2 linked regions of the Saccharopolyspora erythraea genome follow. The protein of the gene in region 1 interacts with the protein of each later gene in a pairwise test. Links are inferred from orthologs where the notes say so. Each region holds a gene or a part of one and is shown in the gene's direction. Other genes may lie near its edges.

What was found.
Region 2: the proteins of rlmB (region 1) and HUO13_RS34040 interact in binary tests that used the Escherichia coli proteins (3 or more experiments, as listed by UniProt). The link is inferred for Saccharopolyspora erythraea from one-to-one orthologs.

What each region holds. Positions count from the first base shown.
Region 1 is NZ_CP054839.1:487,430-496,438, forward strand. Bases 5,625-8,576 are described here. They hold rlmB (23S rRNA (guanosine(2251)-2'-O)-methyltransferase RlmB), read left to right. Parts: upstream 5,625-6,593; coding sequence 6,594-7,559; downstream 7,560-8,576. Other genes in these bases: cysS (cysteine--tRNA ligase), read left to right, coding at 5,625-6,588; HUO13_RS02335 (phospholipid scramblase-related protein), read right to left, coding at 7,585-8,576. In the rest of the region: DNA repair protein RadA, read right to left, coding at 1-1,085; HUO13_RS02295 (copper chaperone PCu(A)C), read right to left, coding at 1,288-1,929; HUO13_RS02300 (CarD family transcriptional regulator), read left to right, coding at 2,231-2,719; ispD (2-C-methyl-D-erythritol 4-phosphate cytidylyltransferase), read left to right, coding at 2,747-3,421; ispF (2-C-methyl-D-erythritol 2,4-cyclodiphosphate synthase), read left to right, coding at 3,418-3,894; HUO13_RS02315 (hypothetical protein), read left to right, coding at 3,980-4,180; HUO13_RS02320 (HAD family hydrolase), read left to right, coding at 4,378-5,061; more of cysS, read left to right, coding at 5,194-5,624; more of HUO13_RS02335, read right to left, coding at 8,577-8,586; HUO13_RS02340 (MBOAT family O-acyltransferase), read left to right, coding at 8,767-9,009. UniProt on the Escherichia coli protein: Specifically methylates the ribose of guanosine 2251 in 23S rRNA.
Region 2 is NZ_CP054839.1:7,594,392-7,603,302, reverse strand. The notes cover bases 2,041-4,894. They hold HUO13_RS34040 (NAD(P)H-hydrate dehydratase), read left to right. Parts: upstream 2,041-2,641; coding sequence 2,642-4,147; downstream 4,148-4,894. Other genes in these bases: alr (alanine racemase), read left to right, coding at 4,407-4,894; HUO13_RS34045 (holo-ACP synthase), read left to right, coding at 2,182-2,550; glmS (glutamine--fructose-6-phosphate transaminase (isomerizing)), read left to right, coding at 2,041-2,174. Outside these bases: HUO13_RS34055 (dienelactone hydrolase family protein), read right to left, coding at 1-219; more of glmS, read left to right, coding at 312-2,040; more of alr, read left to right, coding at 4,895-5,543; HUO13_RS34030 (alpha/beta fold hydrolase), read left to right, coding at 5,665-6,753; tRNA (adenosine(37)-N6)-threonylcarbamoyltransferase complex ATPase subunit type 1 TsaE, read left to right, coding at 6,759-7,229; HUO13_RS34020 (DedA family protein), read left to right, coding at 7,226-7,888; HUO13_RS34015 (GAF and ANTAR domain-containing protein), read right to left, coding at 7,854-8,558; HUO13_RS34010 (STAS domain-containing protein), read left to right, coding at 8,822-8,911. UniProt on the Escherichia coli protein: Bifunctional enzyme that catalyzes the epimerization of the S- and R-forms of NAD(P)HX and the dehydration of the S-form of NAD(P)HX at the expense of ADP, which is converted to AMP.

The sequences.
Region 1 (9,009 bases):
GTCGCGGCGAACACCTCCTGGTCACCGGTCTTGACACCGCCGTGCTTGTCCAGCACCGCGAGCATCATCGACACCCGCGCGGAGTCCAGGCCGCTGACCGCGCGCCGGGGCATCGTCATCTGGGTGGGCGTCACCAGCGCCTGCACCTCGGCCAGCAGCGGGCGCTTGCCCTCGACCATGACCGTCACCGCGGTGCCCTCGACCTGCGTCTCCTGGCGGTTGACGAACAGCCCCGAGGGGTCGGCGACCTCGGCGATGCCGTCGTCGCGCTGCTCGAAGCAGCCCACCTCGTCGGAGGGGCCGAAGCGGTTCTTGACCCCGCGCAGCATCCGCAGCGAGGAGTGCCGGTCGCCCTCGAAGTGCAGCACCACGTCAACCAGGTGTTCGAGTACGCGCGGGCCCGCGACGGAGCCCTCCTTGGTCACGTGACCGACCAGCAGCACCGGCAGCCCGCGCTCCTTGGCCAGCGCGACCAGCGCGGAGGTCACCGCGCGCACCTGCGTCACGCCGCCGGGGCTGCCCTCGGCCTCCGGCGACTGCACGGTCTGCACGGAGTCGACGATCAGCAGGCCGGGTTTGACCGAGTCCACGTGCCCGAGCACCGAGCCCAGGTCGCTCTCGGCGCCGAGGTAGAGCTGCGGGTGCACCGAGTCGGTCCGCTCCGCCCGGAGGCGCACCTGACCTGCGGATTCCTCGCCTGTCACGTAGAGGGAGGGCCCGCCCTTGCCGGTCGCGGCCCAGCGGTGGGCGACCTCCAGCAGCAGCGTGGACTTGCCGACCCCGGGCTCACCGGCCATCAGCACCACCGCGCCGGGCACGATGCCGCCGCCGAGCACGCGGTCGAGCTCGCCGATGCCGGTCGATACGGCCCGCGCCGAGTCGAGGTCGACCTCGGCGATCGGGCGGGCGGGGGTGGCCGGGGCGCCCGCGGCGACCTTGGCCAGCGCGGGCCGCGCCGCGGCGGCCTCGTCGATCGTGCCCCACGCCTGGCAGCTCGGGCAGCGACCGACCCACTTGGCCACCTCGTGGCCGCAGTCGGCGCAGCGGAAGCCGGGGCGGGCGGTACGGGCGTTCTTCGGGGGCACTGCGCGAGGCTATCTGCCGCATCCGACTACGTCGTGGCGACCACCCGGGCGGCCCGGGCTCACCCACCCGACGGCATGTCCCTGGTCGGGTGGGCCGGCCGCACCCCGCCACACGCCGTGCAGCGGGCCGGCATCCGGCCCCGGACACGACGAAGGGCCGCCCGCTGGTCGCGGACGGCCCTGTCGGTGGCTCTGGCCGGGGTCAGTGCCCGGAGCCGTGGGGGGCGCCGTGCTCGGGGCGCGGCTTGTGGTCGGGGCCGATCGGGACCTGCACCGTCACCGCGCCGGCCTTCTCGAAGACGAAGGTCACCGGGATGGTCACCCCGGGGGTGATGTCCTGGGTCAGGCCGTTGAGGGTGATGCGGATCTCGCGCTGGTCGGACGGGCCGCCCTGGGCGCTGGGCGCGTTGCTCGCGGTCGGCGCGTGGCTCGACGTCGGCTCCTGCTGCGTCGTCGCGTGCCCGGACTCCTGCCGCGCGCCGTCGGCGTGCAGGGCGGTGCCCGCGGGCAGGTCGCTGGTGCCCTCGATCTGGGCGGTGGCGGCGTAGGTGCTGGAGACCTGGACCAGGCGGTCGTCGACGGCGCCGTCGTTGGACAGGACCAGCTTCAGCGGGGCGGAGGAGCCCGCCCGGTAGACGCTGCCGTGCTCGGGGAAGGTCATCTGCGCGTCGCGGACGGCGATCTCCTTGACCGTCCCGTTCCCGCCGCTGACGGCGGCGACCTGGGTGTCGGTCTCGGTCACCTGACCGGCACTGCATCCTCCGAGTGCGACGACGGCGCCGAGTCCGAGTGCGGCCGAGGCCAACCGCAGGCGAACGGCCTTCTGGTGCTGTGGGCGGCTCACGGTTGCAGCGTCCCTCCTGATTGCCGGACAACCGGGAGGGAGCTTAATCCCCCGCGAGCGCGGGGTCGGCCGAGCCCCCTGCCCGGGCACCGCCCGGACCCGCCGCCGGGGGTGCCGCGACGATCTCCACCGTCCGTCCACAATGGATCATTTCATGGTCCCGAAGGGGTGCGCCTTGCATGCCCGGCGGTCGTTTGTCAACCCCCGCCCATGGCCTGACCTGCGATTACGGATGGTGAGGCGGTCGAGGCCCGGTTGTGGCCCGTGTTAAACTGGGCATAGCGAAAGGGGCAGAGGACACATGGTTTTCAAGGTCGGAGAGACCGTCGTCTACCCGCATCACGGTGCCGCGCTCATCGAAGCAATCGAGACTCGTGTGATCAAGGGCGAGGAGAAGCAGTACCTCGTCCTGAAGGTCGCGCAGGGTGACCTGACCGTACGCGTTCCCGCCGACAACGCCGAGATCGTCGGTGTCCGGGACGTCGTCGGTCAGGAGGGTCTCGATCGGGTCTTCGACGTGCTGCGTGCTCCGCACACCGAGGAACCGACCAACTGGTCCCGTCGGTACAAGGCCAACCTCGAGAAGCTCGCATCCGGCGATGTGAACAAGGTGGCCGAAGTGGTGCGCGACCTCTGGCGACGCGAGAAGGATCGTGGCCTGTCCGCAGGCGAGAAGCGCATGCTGGCCAAGGCTCGTCAGATACTGGTCAGCGAGCTGGCGCTGGCCGAAGGTACCGACGAGGGCAAGGCGGAGACCCTGCTGGACGAAGTCCTTGCCACCGCAGTCTGACCACCACCGCAACCGGAACCACCAGGCGTGAGCGTCGTCGCGCTGGTCCCCGCCGCTGGTCGCGGGGTGCGGCTGGGCGCCGGGATGCCCAAGGCGCTGGTTCCGGTCGCGGGTGAGTCGTTGCTGTCGCGCGCGGTCCGAGGTCTGCACGACTCGGGCCGCGTGCGTCATGTCGTGGTGGCGGCACCGGCCGACGAGGTGCCCGCCGTGGAGGCCGAGTTCGCGTCGTTGCGGTCCTTCGTGCATGTGGTGCCCGGAGGAGCGGAACGAACCGACTCGGTGCGGCTGGCGCTCGCCGAGGCCGAGCGGGCCGTGCCCGACGCGCGCGTCGTGCTGGTGCACGACGCCGCGCGGGCGTTCACCCCGCCGTCGGTGGTGCGCGACGTCGTGCGCGCCGTCGAGGAGGGCGCGCCCGCGGTCGTGCCGGTCCTGCCCGTCGCCGACACCATCAAGCAGGTCGACGAGGCGGGCGACGTCGAGACGACGGTGGACCGCTCGCGCCTGCGCACCGTCCAGACCCCCCAGGGATTCGCCATCGACGTGCTCCGCCAGGCGTACGCGGCGGCCGGTGACATCGCCACCGACGACGCCGGGCTGGTCGAGCGCATCGGCGGGAAGGTGAGCACCGTGCCCGGGCACCCCCATGCCCTCAAGATCACCACTGCCTTCGACCTCGCCATCGCCGAGGCGGTGCTCGCGTGATCCCCAGGATCGGCCAGGGCGTGGACGTGCACCCGGTGGAGGCCGGCCGCGAGTGCTGGGTCGCGGGGCTGCTGTGGCCGGGCGAGGACGGCTGCGCGGGGCACTCCGACGGCGACGTCGCCTCCCACGCGCTGTGCGACGCGCTGCTCTCGGCGGCCGGGCTCGGCGATCTCGGCGCGGTCTTCGGCACCGGCGACGACCGCTGGGCCGGGGCGCACGGCGCCGAGCTGCTCGCCGAGGTCCGGCGGCGGGTCGCCGACGCCGGGTTCGGCATCGGCAACGCCGTGGTCCAGGTCGTCGGCAACCGCCCGCGCATCGGCAAGCGCCGGGAGGAGGCGCAGCGGGTGCTCTCGGAGGTCCTCGGCGCCCCGGTGTCGGTCTCCGGCACCACCACCGACGGACTCGGGCTCACCGGTCGCGGCGAGGGGATCGCGGCGGTCGCGACGGCTCTGGTGTTCCCCGTGGAGAGTTAACGCGCTGCTACCTTGGGGCGAAGTCGGGGAAAGTTCAGGGTCTGCTCCCTAGGCGACCGGCATGTCGCCGGGTCATCCTCGACTCATGGTGATCGAGCGGTATCGGTGGGTGCGTCGACTGCTCGTTGGGCAGCCGGTGTTCGCGTGGCCGTGCAGTTGGTTCCTGTGGTCGAGCGGTGGCGGTGTGAACCTGGCCGTCGCCGTGGTGCTGCTGTGGGCGAGCGCCCTCGGCAGCGTGGTGGCGATCGTCGCTCCGATGCGGCGCCAGGAGGCGCGGCGCTGCTGATCGCGCGGGGTTCGCGGCCTGCCGCCCCGGCCCCGTCGATCACGAGTCGCGGCTCGCGGTAGCAGCCTTGGTGATGGTGCGCGCGCGGGTGCGCCGAGCAGGCGGACAGCGATGCCGTGCGCCCGCCGCTGGGCCGTCGAGGTGTTGTAGACCTCAGATGCGTGCGGTGGGTAGGTCGTCCCCATAACGTTGCCGGGGTGAGTGCGCGCGCGGTGTTCTTCGACTTCTCCGGCACCCTGTTCCGGCTGGAGCAGGACGAGTCCTGGTTCGCCGGGGTCACCGACTCCGGCGGCGCCCCGCTCGACGCGGAGGCGCAGGCCGAGCTGATGCGGCGGATGACCGCCCCGGTCGGCCCGGTGGTCGGGGTGGACGCCGAGCACCAGCACGCCTGGGAGAACCGCGATCTCGACCCCGAGCTGCACCGCAAGATCTACCGGGAGTTCCTGCGCCGCAGCGGGGTCGCCGTCGCCGACCAGGTCGACGCGCTCTACGGACGGCTGGTCGACCCCGGCAGCTGGACGCCCTACCCCGACACCGCCGAGGTGCTGCGCAGGCTGCACTCCACCGGCGTGCGGATCGCGGTGATCAGCAACATCGCCTTCGACATCAGGCCGGCCTTCGAGCGGCTGGGCGTGGCCGGACTCGTCGACGAGTTCGTGCTCTCCTACCTCGAAGGGGTGATCAAACCCGATCCGAAGATCTTCCTCCGGGCGGCTGAGCGGCTCGGTGTCGAGCCCGGGGACGCGCTGATGATCGGTGACCACGAGGATGTCGACGGCGCGGCCGCGGCGGTCGGCTGCCGGGTCGCCATCGTGGACCCCGCCCCGACTTCCGAACGCCCGGACGCGCTGCTCACGGCGGTCGCCGAGCACGGCTTCTGACCGCTGGTCCGGGGGCGCCGCCGTCCCTTCGGCGGAGTCCGGCGCGCACCGGGTGGAGGCTTCCGGACGGGCGTCCGCGCGGGCGGTGCGGCGGCGGGAGCCCGTTTTGGCCGTGCCCGTACCATCAGGGGCGTGAGCCTGCACCTACATGACACAGCGACCCGCACGGTGCGCGAGTTCCACCCGCGCCTCGCCGGAGTGGCGTCGATCTACGTCTGCGGTGCCACGGTGCAGGGTGTTCCGCACATCGGCCACGTCCGCGGCGGCCTGAACTACGACGTGCTGCGGCGCTGGCTGGTGCACAACGGCTACGACGTGCGCCTGGTGCGCAACGTCACCGACATCGACGACAAGATCCTCATCAAGGCCGCCGACGCCGGCCGCCCCTGGTGGGAGTGGGCCACCGCGCACGAGCGGGCCTTCGAGAGCGCCTTCGACCGGCTGGGTTGCCTGCCGCCGTCGGCGCTGCCCCGCGCGACCGGCCACATCACGCAGATGATCGAGCTGATGCAGCGGCTGATCGACAAGGGCCACGCCTACGCGTCGGGCGGCGACGTGTACTTCTCCGTCGCCTCCTACGCCGAGCACTACGGCAGGCTCTCCGGGCAGCGGCTCGACGAGGTCCAGCAGGGCGAGAGCACCGCGAGCGGCAAGCGCGACCCCCGCGACTTCACGCTCTGGAAGGCCGCCAAGCCCGGTGAGCCGAGCTGGCCGACGCCGTGGGGCGACGGCCGCCCCGGCTGGCACCTGGAGTGCTCGGCCATGTCGACCTACTACCTGGGCAGCGAGTTCGACATCCACGGCGGCGGCCTGGACCTGGTGTTCCCGCACCACGAGAACGAGCTGGCGCAGTCCACCGCGGCCGGTGACGGCTTCGCCCGGTACTGGATGCACAACGCGTGGGTCACCATGAGCGGCGAGAAGATGTCGAAGTCACTGGGCAACACCGTGGCGATCCCGGCGATCCTGCAGCGGGCCGCCGCCCCGGAGATCCGCTACTACCTGGTCACCCCGCACTACCGCTCGACGATCGAGTACTCCGAGCCCGCGCTGGCCGAGGCGATCTCGGCCTACCGGCGCATCGACTCCTTCGTCAACCGGGTGCGGCAGCGCACCGGCGAGGTCGGGCACGGGCCGGTGCCCGCCGAGTTCGCGGCGGCGATGGACGACGACCTGTCGACGCCGCAGGCGATCGCCGTGGTGCACAACGCCATCCGCGAAGGCAACGCCGCCCTCGACCGCGGCGACGACCGGGCGGCCAACGAGGCGGCGGCCTCGGTCCGGACGATGACCGGCATCCTCGGTCTGGACCCGCTGGCCGAGCAGTGGGCCGACACCCGCGGCGCGGACGACGCCGCTCACCACGCGTTGTCCGAGCTCGTGGACAGCATGCTCCAGCAGCGCCGGCAGGCCCGCGCCGAGCGCGACTTCGCCACCGCCGACGCGGTGCGGGACCGGCTGCAGGCATGCGGAATCGCCGTCGAGGACACCCCTGACGGTCCGTTGTGGACATTGAAAGACGGGTAAGCGAGTTGGCAGGCAACGACAGGCGCCGGGGCGCGATCCGCAAGCCGGGCTCCAAGAAGGGCATGGTGGTCGGTTCCGGCGGTCAGCGGCGCAGGGGGCTGGAGGGCAAGGGCCCGACGCCGAAGGCGAAGGACCGGGTCAGCCACCCGGCCAAGCGGCGGGTCGACGCCGCGAAGGCGCGTACCGAGCAGCAGCGGACGCGGCAGCGGCAGAAGGACAAGTCCGACACCGCCGAGATGATCGCGGGCCGCAACCCGGTCGCCGAGTGCATCCGCGCCGGGGTGCCGGCGACGGGCCTCTACGTCGCGCAGGGCATCGACGCCGACGACCGCGTCACCGATGCGGTGCGCGGAGCGGACTCGCGGGGCATCTCGGTCGTCGAGGTCCAGCGCTCCGAGCTGGACCGGATGACCGGCGGCGCGATGCACCAGGGCCTGGCGCTGCAGGTCCCCGCCTACGAGTACGCCCACCCCGACGACGTGCTGGACGAGGCGCACAACTCGGGGCTGCCGCCGCTGATCGTCGCGCTGGACGGGGTGACCGACCCGCGCAACCTGGGCGCGGTGATCCGTTCCGCGGCGGCCTTCGGCGCGCACGGCGTGATCCTGCCGCAGCGCCGCAGCGCCGGGCTGACCGCGGTCGCGTGGCGCACCAGCGCGGGCACGGCGGCCAAGCTTCCGGTCGCCAGGGCGGTCAACCTCACCCGGACGCTGAAGGACCTGAAGGCCGAAGGGCTGATGGTCGTCGGCCTGGACGCGGACTCCGACATCACCTCAGACGAGCTCGACCTCGCGACGGGTCCGCTGGTCGTCGTGGTCGGTTCGGAGGGCCGCGGGCTGTCGCGGCTGGTCCGCGAGACCTGCGACCAGACGGTGTCCATCCCGATGGCCGGCAGCGTGGAGTCGCTCAACGCCTCCGTCGCGGCCGGCATCGTGCTGGCCGAGGTCGCCCGGCGCCGCCGCGCCCGCTGAGCCGTCCGGGTGCGGCGCGCGTCAGTCAGCGCTGCGCTTGGCCGAGAACGGTGTCGACGGTCAGCGCGGAGGCCACGACGAGGCTGTTCAGCGGCTCGGGCAGCGGACGGAAGATCTGCAGGACGTAGTTGTCGGCCGTGGTGAACGCGGCCTTGGCCAGTCCCTGCCAGGTCTTGCTGATCTGCCCGATCTGCTGGTCCTCGTGGTCGAGCACACGAAGGTCCCAGGCGCGCAGGTTCTCGGCGTGGATGCCGCCGATGCGTTGCCCGCCGGCCTCGAAGGCGAACCGGACCTTGCCCCAGACGTTCTCCATCCGGATGTCCCCGACGGGGGAGCCGTCCGGGCGCTGGACGTGCACGGTGGACTTCCACATCGTGGCCGGGCGGGTCAAACGCAGCACCGGCCTGCCTGCGGCGTCGCGGATCTCCAGCGCGACCGTCATCAGCGAGTCGAGCTTGGTCAGCAGCCGCAACGCCTTCTGCGCACCGCTCTGCCCGGTCTGCACCACGGACCCGATCTGGTGGCCGGTCTGGTCGTAGACGGCGTACTCGTTGGCCATCTCGATCAACTTGGCCTTCTGGTTGACCACCAGGACCGGCTCGGTGAGCAGGGTGCCGCCGCCACCGCCGACGTGTCCGCCGACGCCGGCGCGCTGCTGCACCTGCTGCTGGACTGAGGCCGAGTCGCCGGTGCCGCCGAGCGCCAGCTCGATCGACGAGGAGTCGTCGGCCTGCGGCATCGGTGCCTGCTGGAAGGGCTGGCCCGGGTGGTGGACCGGCTGGGTCGGCGCGGGTGCGCCGGGCGGCATCGGCTGGCCGGGTGCGTGCGGCTGGGCAGCTTGCTGCTGCTGCGGCGGCTGGGGCGGGATCGGCTGCTGCGGCTGTGCCGCGGGCTGCGGCTGTTGCTGCGCGGCGGGCTGCGGCTGGGCGGGCTGCGCGTGCGGCGTCCACTGCCTGCCGTCCCACCAGCGCACGTATCGCGGATCTGCCTGGTCCGGGTACCAGCCGGGCGGTGGCGGAGCGCTCATGGCGGCCAGGCTAGGCGATCGGTGCCGCCCGTGTACGTGGATTCGGCCGCCCCGCCGCTGATCCGCCGAGCCGAGTTCGCGGAGCTGTCGTGAACGGGACTCGGATAAGGTCTGGCGCGGCTAGAGTCAGTCGCAGTGCAACGAGGGAGGCATGGGCTTCCCGTACCCCGAGGCCCACCGATGTCGTTCGCAAGTCCGCTTTTCCTCTGGTATTTCCTGCCGCTGGTGCTGGTCGCCGTGCTGGTCGCGCCGCGCCGCGCGCGCAACGTGGTCGTCGCCGTGGCGAGCCTGCTGTTCTACGCCAGCGGCGCGGGCGGTACGACGTTGCTGCTGCTGGCCTGCATCGTGGCCAACTTCGTCGCGGGCCGGTTCCTCGAGCCGGACCAGTGGAACGCGGCGCAGGGCAGGCGCAGGCTGTTGCTG
Region 2 (8,911 bases), 7.1 Mb from region 1 along the record:
GACGACGATGCCCCACGACGCGAGGTGCCGCAGCAGCCCCAGGTAGCGTCGCGGAGGCTGCAGCCACCCGTGTCCGAAGGCCACGGCCGGCAGGCCGAGCCCCTCGCGCGGCGTGCAGACGATCCCCGGCAGGCCGACGACGGCGAGGTCGCCGTGCAGCACCTCGTGCGGGCCCCGCCGGGACAGTTCTTCGAGTGCCTTCTTGGCAGTCCGCGCCATGGTCAGCAACGGTAGCGGACCCGGGTGGTTTCGCGCGGTGTCCACCGGTCCTCGCGAGGTATGGACCAATAGCGGTAGTTACGCTGCCGGGTGTGTGCGGAATCGTGGGTTACGTAGGACATCGCCAGGCGCTGGGCGTGGTGCTCGACGGGCTCAGGAGGCTCGAGTACCGCGGCTACGACTCCGCCGGCGTGGCGCTGCTGGACGGCTCCGGCGGTCTGGCCGTCGAGCGGGCGGCCGGTGCGCTGTCGAACCTCGAGACGCGGCTGGCCGAGTTCGACGGTGACCGCTTCGCGGGCACCGCGGGCATGGGCCACACCAGGTGGGCCACCCACGGCGCGCCCACCGACCGCAACGCCCACCCGCACCGCGACGTCGCGGGCCGGGTCGCGGTGGTGCACAACGGCATCATCGAGAACTTCGCCGAGCTGCGCGCCGAGCTGGAGGCCGCCGGTGTCGAGATGTCCAGCGACACCGACACCGAGACCACGGCGCACCTGATCGCCGCCGCCTACACCAACGGCAGCACCGCGGGCGACCTCACCGCCAGCGTCTCGGCCGTGGTCCGCCGCCTCGATGGCGCGTTCACGCTGGTCGTCACGCACGCCGACGACCCGGACCGGGTGGTGGCCGCGCGCCGCAACTCGCCGCTGGTCGTGGGTGTCGGCGAGGGCGAGACCTTCCTGGCCTCCGATGTGGCGGCCTTCATCGAGCACACCCGCGACGCCGTGGAGCTCGGCCAGGACCAGGTCGTCACCATCACCCGCGACGGCTACGAGGTCACCGACTTCGCGGGCGAGCCGGTCGAGGCCCGGCCGTTCACCGTCGACTGGGACCTGTCGGCCGCCGAGAAGGGCGGCCACGACTACTTCATGCTCAAGGAGATCGAGGAGCAGCCGGGCGCGCTGGAGAACACGCTGCGCGGCCACTTCCACGACGGCGGCATCATCCTCGACGAGCAGCGGCTGACCGAGCAGGACCTGCGCGACATCGACAAGGTCTTCGTGGTCGCCTGCGGTACGGCCTACCACTCCGGCCTGCTGGCCAAGTACGCGATCGAGCACTGGTGCCGGATCCCGGTCGAGGTCGAGCTGGCCAGCGAGTTCCGCTACCGCGACCCGGTGCTCGGCCGCGACACGCTGGTGGTGGCGATCTCGCAGTCCGGTGAGACCGCCGACACCCTCGAGGCCGTCCGGCACGCGCGCACGCAGCGCGCCAGGGTGCTGGCGATCTGCAACACCAACGGCGCGCAGATCCCGCGCGAGTCCGACGCGGTGCTCTACACCCACGCGGGCCCGGAGATCGGGGTCGCGGCGACCAAGACCTTCGTCTCCCAGATCGCGGCGAACTACCTGGTCGGCCTGGCGCTCGCGCAGGCGCGCGGCACCAAGTACGCCGACGAGGTCGCCCGCGAGTTCTCCGCGCTCGCCGCGATGCCCGACGCGGTCCGCCAGACGCTGGGCACCGTCGAGCAGATGCGCGCGCTCGGCCAGAAGCTGGCCGACTCCAAGGCGGTGCTGTTCCTCGGCAGGCACGTCGGCTACCCGATCGCGCTGGAGGGTGCGCTCAAGCTCAAGGAGCTCGCCTACATGCACGCCGAGGGCTTCGCCGCCGGTGAGCTCAAGCACGGCCCGATCGCGCTGATCGAGGACGGCCTGCCGGTGGTCGTGGTGATGCCGTCGGCCAAGGGGCGGGCGCTGCTGCACTCGAAGATGCTGTCCAACATCCGCGAGATCCAGGCCCGCGGGGCGCGCACGATCGTCATCGCCGAGGAGGGCGACGAGACGGTGCGGCCGTTCGCCGACGAGCTCGTCGAGATCCCGGCGGTGCCGACGCTGCTGCAGCCGCTGGTGTCCACGGTGCCGTTGCAGGTGCTGGCCGCCGAGATCGCGCGTGCGCGCGGCTACGACGTCGACAAGCCGCGCAACCTGGCCAAGTCCGTCACGGTGGAGTGAGCGGCGGTTGATCGTCGGCATCGGCACGGACCTGGTCGGCGTCGTCCGCTTCGGCGAGTCGCTGGAGCGCACGCCCGCGCTGGCCGAGCGCGTGTTCACCCCGGCGGAGCGGCGGACCCGCGACGGCGCGGCGCGTTCGGTCACCTCGCTGGCCGCGCGGTTCGCCGCCAAGGAGGCGGCTGCCAAGGCGCTCGGCGTGCCGTCGGGGTGCCGGTTCACCGACTGCGAGGTCTTGCAGGCCGACGACGGCAGGCCGTCGCTGCGGGTGTCGGGCCGGCTGGCGCGTGCCGCCGAGGCCCGGGGTGTCACCGCCTGGCACGTCTCGCTCACCCACGACGCGGAGATGGCGTCGGCGTTCGTGGTGGCCGAAGCCTGACCGCGTGCCGGCGGTGATCCCCCCGGTGCTGAGGCCGGTGGCTCGGCCAGACTGTAGGCCGCACAACCGCCGCGTCCAGGGGAGCACGCCGATGTACGGAGCATGGACACCGGACCAGATCCGCGCCGCTGAGCAGAGGCTGTTCGCGCGGACCCCTGAACCGCAGGTCATGCGCCGTGCCGCGTACGCGGTCGCGGTGCACGCCGCCCGCCTGCTCGACGAGAGCACCGGGGCAGTGACCGGCCGCCACGCGACGCTGCTGGTCGGCGCGGGCAACAACGGCGGCGACGCGTTGTGGGCCGGGGCTTTCCTGCGGCGGCGCGGCGCCGGTGTCACGGCGGTGCTGCTGTCGCCGGACAAGGCGCACCCGGCGGGGCTCGCGGCGCTGCGCAAGGCAGGCGGGCGCGTCGTCGAGGCCGAAGGCCCGAGCGCCGACACGGCGGGGATCGGCGCCGAGGCCGCCGACGCCGTCGAGCGCGCGGACGTGGTGGTCGACGGGATCGTGGGGCTCTCCGCGCGCGGCGGCCTGCGGCCCGTGGCGGCGGAGCTGGTCCGCAGGGTCACCGCGCCCGTCGTCGCGGTCGACCTGCCCAGCGGTGTCGACCCGCTCACAGGCGCGGTCGACGGGCCCGCGGTGAGCGCGGATGTCACGGTCACCTTCGGCGGCTACCGGCCGTGCCACGTGCTGGGCGCCGGTGTCGTGCACTCCGGCCGGGTCGAGGTGGCCGACATCGGCTTGGACGACTTCCTCGCAGACCCGGAGCTCTATCTGCTGGAGGACGCCGAGGTCGGCGCCTGCTGGCCGGTCCCGAGCGCTTCGGACGACAAGTACAGCCAGGGCGTCGTGGGTATCGCCGCCGGTTCGGCCACCTACCCGGGGGCCGCGGTGCTCGCCGGAGGCGCGGCGGTGCAGGCGACGTCCGGGATGGTGCGCTACGCCGGTCCTGCCGCCGACGTCGTGCGTGCGCACTGGCCGGAGGTCGTGGCCACCGGCTCGGTCTCCGACGCCGGACGCGTGCAGGCGTGGGCGGTCGGGCCGGGGATCGGTACGGGCGGCAGCGGGCGCGAGGTGCTCCGGCACGTGCTCGAAGCGGGTGTCCCGGTGTGCGCCGACGCCGACTCGATCACGCTGCTCGCGGAGGACCCGACGCTGTGGGACGCCCGCGACCCCGACACGCCGCTGGTGCTGACCCCGCACGCGGGCGAGTTCGCCAGGCTGGCGGGCGAGGTCGGAGCGGACCGGGTGTCGGCGGTGCGGGAGGTCGCGGCCCGCTACGACGCCGTGGTCCTGCTCAAGGGCAACACCACCGTCGTCGCCGCCCCGGACGGGCGGGTCCTGGTCAACTCGGCCAGGCAGTCCTGGCCCGCGACCGCCGGTTCCGGTGACGTCCTCACCGGCCTGATCGGTGCGCTGCTCGCCGCGGGGATCGACCCGTGGGCCGCGTGCGGCTTCGCCGGCCTCGTGCACTCGCGTGCGGGTCTGCTCGCCGCCACCGGCGGCGCCGGCGCCGATGCGGTGGGGGCGCCGATCGGTGCCTCGGCGCTGCTCGCGTCCGTCCCGGACGCGATCCGCGCCGTTCGCGCCGAGGCCGTGTGACCGCGCGAAGCCGGCCGGCCGGCCGCTCGCGGACGCCGCGCATGTCCGGGGTTCGAGCCTCGCGGCGTGCTCACCCGTCCGGCTCGGGGGCCTCACTCGGCCGTGACGCCCGGCGTGGGCGTGGTGACCGTCCGTCGTCCGGCGCCGCGCGCAGGTGTGGCGCCGGGCTGGGCCTGGCTGGTCGCACAGGCCGTGACGGGTGGTTTGGTGCCGATACCACAATGATCGCGCCCCGTCGATGTGCGACGATGGCAAAGCCATGAGTGACCAGCACGCCTACCGCGCTGACCTGCGCATCGACGTCGACGCGATCCGCCACAACGTCGGGGTGCTCGCGGCCCGCGCCGCAGGCGCCCGCACGATGGTGATCGTCAAGTCCGACGGCTACGGCCACGGCGCGGTGACCGTCGCCAGGGCCGCCCTCGAGGCGGGCGCGGACCAGATCGGCGTCGCGGCGCTCGGCGAGGCGGTCGCCCTGCGCGAAGCCGGGATCACCGCGCCGCTGATGTGCTGGCTGTACTCCCGCGGCGACGACTTCGCCCCCGCACTGCGGCATGGCGTCGAGCTGTCGACGTCGTCGGTGCGCGGGCTGCGCGAGATCGCCGCGACGGCCGCCGAGCTCGGCGTCGCCGCCCGGTTGCACCTGAAGATCGACACCGGGCTGAGCCGCAGCGGCTGCCCGGAGGCCGAGTGGCCGAACCTGGTCGACGAGGCCGCGAAGGCCGAGGCGGATGGGCACGTCGAGGTCGTGGCCGTCTGGTCGCACCTGGCGTGCGCCGACGAGCTCGGCCACCCGTCGATCGACGACCAGGCCCTGCGCTTCCGGCGCGCCTACGAGCGGGCGCGAGCCGCGGGTCTGGCCCCGATCCGCCACATCGCGAACTCCGCCGCGGTGCTGACCCGCCCGGACCTGCACTTCGAGCTGGTGCGGCCGGGCATCGCCGTCTACGGCCTGGACCCGGTTCCCCAGGACGGCGACCACGGGCTGCGGCCCGCGATGACCTTCCGCTCTTCGGTGGCGCTGACCAAGCGCGTCGCCGCGGGCGAGAGCGTGTCCTACGGGCACACCTGGACCGCCGACCGTCCGGTGAACCTGGCGCTGGTGCCGGTCGGCTACGCCGACGGGGTGCCCCGGACGCTGTCCGGCCGGATGTCGGTGTGGCTGGCTGGCAGGCGCAGGCCGGTCGCGGGCCGGGTGTGCATGGACCAGCTCGTCGTGCTCTGCGAGGACGACGTGGTGCAGGAGGGCGACGAGGTGATCCTCTTCGGCCCCGGCGACCGGGGCGAGCCGACCGCCGCCGAGTGGGCGGACGAGCTGGGCACCATCCACTACGAGATCGTCACCGGCATGTACCGGCCCAGGGTGACCCGCACCGTCGTCGGGGAGCGGGCGTGAGGCCCGCCCGAGCGGGCCGTGCCTGCGCAGAGCCCGCACCGCGGCTCGCCGTGCGCGGCCGTGTCGCGAAGGTTCCGGCCGCCCCGTGCGAGGCGGTCCCGCTCGGTGTTGCGGAGGTGTCGTGAGACCGCTGTGGCAGGCGTTGGCGTGGACGACCGGTGTGCTGGGCGCCGCTGTCACCGGCGCGGCCGTCGGTGTCGCGGCACGCAGCTCGCGCATCGCGACGCAGCGCAAGGCCGACGATCCCCTCGCCGACGAGCCGCTGGGCGCGCTCAAGCCCGACCGGCAGTCGACGGTGGCCGCCGACGACGGTGTGCCGCTCGTAGTGGAGGAGATCAAGCCCGCCGACGGCGGCCACGCCGAGCTGACCGTCGTGCTCGTCCACGGCTACACGCTGGACGCCCGCTGCTGGCACTTCCAGCGCCGCGATCTGCCTAAGCTGACCGACCCCAGGGTGCGGCTGGTGCAGTACGACCAGCGCAGCCACGGCCGTTCCGGGCGCTCGTCGAAGAAGCGCAGCACCATCGAGCAGCTCGGCAGGGACCTCGACGCGGTGCTGCGGGCGACCGCGAGCCGCGGACCGGTCGTGCTGGTCGGGCACTCGATGGGCGGCATGGCGATCATGGCGCTGGCCGAGCGCCAGCCGCGGCTGTTCCGCGACCGGGTCTGCGCGGTCGCGCTGATCGGCACCTCGGCCGGTGAGATCGGCGCCTCCGGCCTCCCGCGCCCGTGGCTGTCCAAGAGCAACCCGCTGACCAGGGGGCTGGCGCTGCTCGCGGGCATCCAGCCGGGGCTGGTCGAGCGGGCCAGGCGCACCGGCGGGCAGCTGACCTGGGCCGTCATCCGGGGCCTTGCCTTCGGCGACAACAGCGTGTCCCCGAAGCTGGTCGACCTGATGGCCGACATGATCGGCGCGACCTCGGTCGAGGTCGTCACCGACTTCCTGGACACGATCGGTTCCCACGACCGCAAGGCCGCGCTGGCGGGCCTGCGCCACTGCGAGGTGCTGGTGCTCGGCGGCGACGCCGACCGGCTGACGCCGTACTCGCACGCCGAGGTCATCGCGGCCGAGCTGCCGGAGGCCGAGCTGGTGCGGGTCGAGGGCGCCGGGCACATGGTGATGATGGAGCGCCACGAACTGGTCACCGAGCACCTGGTCGCGCTGGTTCGAAGGTCGGCTCCCGGCAAGGAGGAGGTGACCGGCAGTTGAGGTCGTTGCCGACGGCGGAGCTGGCGACGGAGTCCGCCACGCTGGATCTGGGCGCCCGCTTGGGCGCCGAGCTCCGGGCGGGTGACCTGGTGCTGCTGGACGGGCCGCTGGGCGCGGGCAAGACGGTGCTCGCGCGCGGGGTCGCGGCGGGCATGGGCGTGACGGGACAGGTCACCTCGCCGACGTTCGTGATCGCCAGGGTGCACCACCCGGCGGAGGGCGACGGTCCCGCGCTGGTGCACGTCGACGCCTACCGCCTCGGCGGGCTGGACGAGATCGACGACCTCGACCTGGACACCGACCTCACCGACGCCGCCGTCGTGGTGGAGTGGGGCGAGGGCGTGGCCGAGCACCTGTCGGAGGACTACCTCGTGCTGCGCATCCACCGCCGCGAGGACGACGTCCGCGAGATCACCTTCGAGCCGCACGGCGAGCGCTGGGTGCGGTGGCTGGCCGAGCACCCGGGCTTCGTGTGATCGAACTGCTGTCCGCGGTACCGGCGCAGCTGCTGCTCGCGGTGGTCGCGGTGGAGCTGATGGCCGAGTCCGGTCTGCTGGTCGGGGTCTTCCTGCCCGGCTCGCCGCTGGTGCTCGCGCTCGGTTTCCTGGCAGGGCAGGGCGTGGTGGAGGTGTGGGCGGCGATCGCGACCGTCGCCGCGGCCTCCGCGCTGGGCGGTCAGCACGGTTTCCTGCGCGGCCGCCGCCGCGGCGGACCGCTGGAGCAGCGCGTGACCGCGCGCTTGGGCGAAAGGCGCGCGCGGCGTCTGGAAGCGGCGCTGGAGGGCAGGGCCGGTGTCGCGGTCGCGGTGGCGCAGTGCTTCGGCGTGGTGCGGACGCTGGTACCGAGGCTGGCCGCCCGTTCCGGCCTGTCGCACGCCCGCTTCACCGCGTGCAACGTGCCGATGGCGGTGGTGTGGGCGAGTGCGCTGGTGCTGCTCGGCGCCTGGTCCGGAGCCGCCTACGAGCGCGTGGAGTCGGTGGTGGGACTCATGGGTTTGCCGCTCGTGGCGGCGGTCGCCGTGATTCTGCTGGTGGTCCAGTGGGTCCGGCGCCGGGCTCCTCGAGCCGCGTCCGGCTCGCCCGGCACGGCGCCCGCCTGCGCTAACGGGCGCCCGGGATCGAGCCGGTTTCGGTGATCCGGCGGGCGATGTCGCGGAGCTTGACGTTGTTCTCCTGCGAGGTGTGCTTGAGCACCTTGAACGCCTCGTCCTCGGTGATCTTGTAGCGCTCCATGATGATGCCGAGCGCTTCGCCGATGTCCTGGCGGGTCGCGATGGCCGCGTGCAGCTGCGCGGAGGTGCGGGCGCTGGAGAACGCCACCGCCGCGTGCGAGGCGAGCAGCCAGCCCACCAGCTCGGAGTGCTCGGTGAACGCGTTGGGGCGGGAGGAGTAGAGGTCCAGCGCGCCGAGCTCGTCCTCGTCGGTGTAGAGCAGGAAGCCCATCATGCTGCCGATGCCCATCCGGCGGGCGTGCGGGACGTAGCGCGTCCACCGGTACTCCTCGCGGGTCATGTCGGCGATCCGGTAGACATCCTCCTTGTTCCTGGCCGCGTCCAGGCAGGGGCCTTCACCGAGCTCGCCCTGCAGGCGGTCGGACTCGCGCACCAGGTCGCTGGTGGCGGCGGCGGTGTCGATCTCGCGGCCGGGGTGCACCAGCAGGATCCCGGCGTGCTCGCACCCGTCGACCAGGTCGACCGCGTAGGAGGCGATGTGGTCCAGGGTGCTCTGCACGGTGTTCTGGGCGAGCAGGTCGCGTGCCATCCTCGCCAGCGCCACCGCCAGCCCCTCCTGCGAACCGCCGTTCATGTCCGGACATCCTCCAGGTATCCCAGCCGACCTCTACTGGCACACGCTAGCGCCGCGTGGGGGGATCGACACTCCGCGACCCGGTCCGTAGGGTTGATGGTGGCTGGTTGAGCAAACAGCTGGCACAACGGACCCGAGGTGCCGTGTGTTTGCTCCCAAGCCGTTCGTCGCCGAACCGGCGTTTGGGCGGGCACGGCCCTCGCCTTTGGCTCCCCCTCGTCACAAGCGGGCCATTGGGCAATCGACGACGACAAGGAGCACTCGTGCTTGCCAACACGCCCGGCGCAGCCAAGTCGGAGACGACGCGCGCGCCCACCGGCGGTGTGGGCGGCCCGACCGCGGGACTTCCCCTG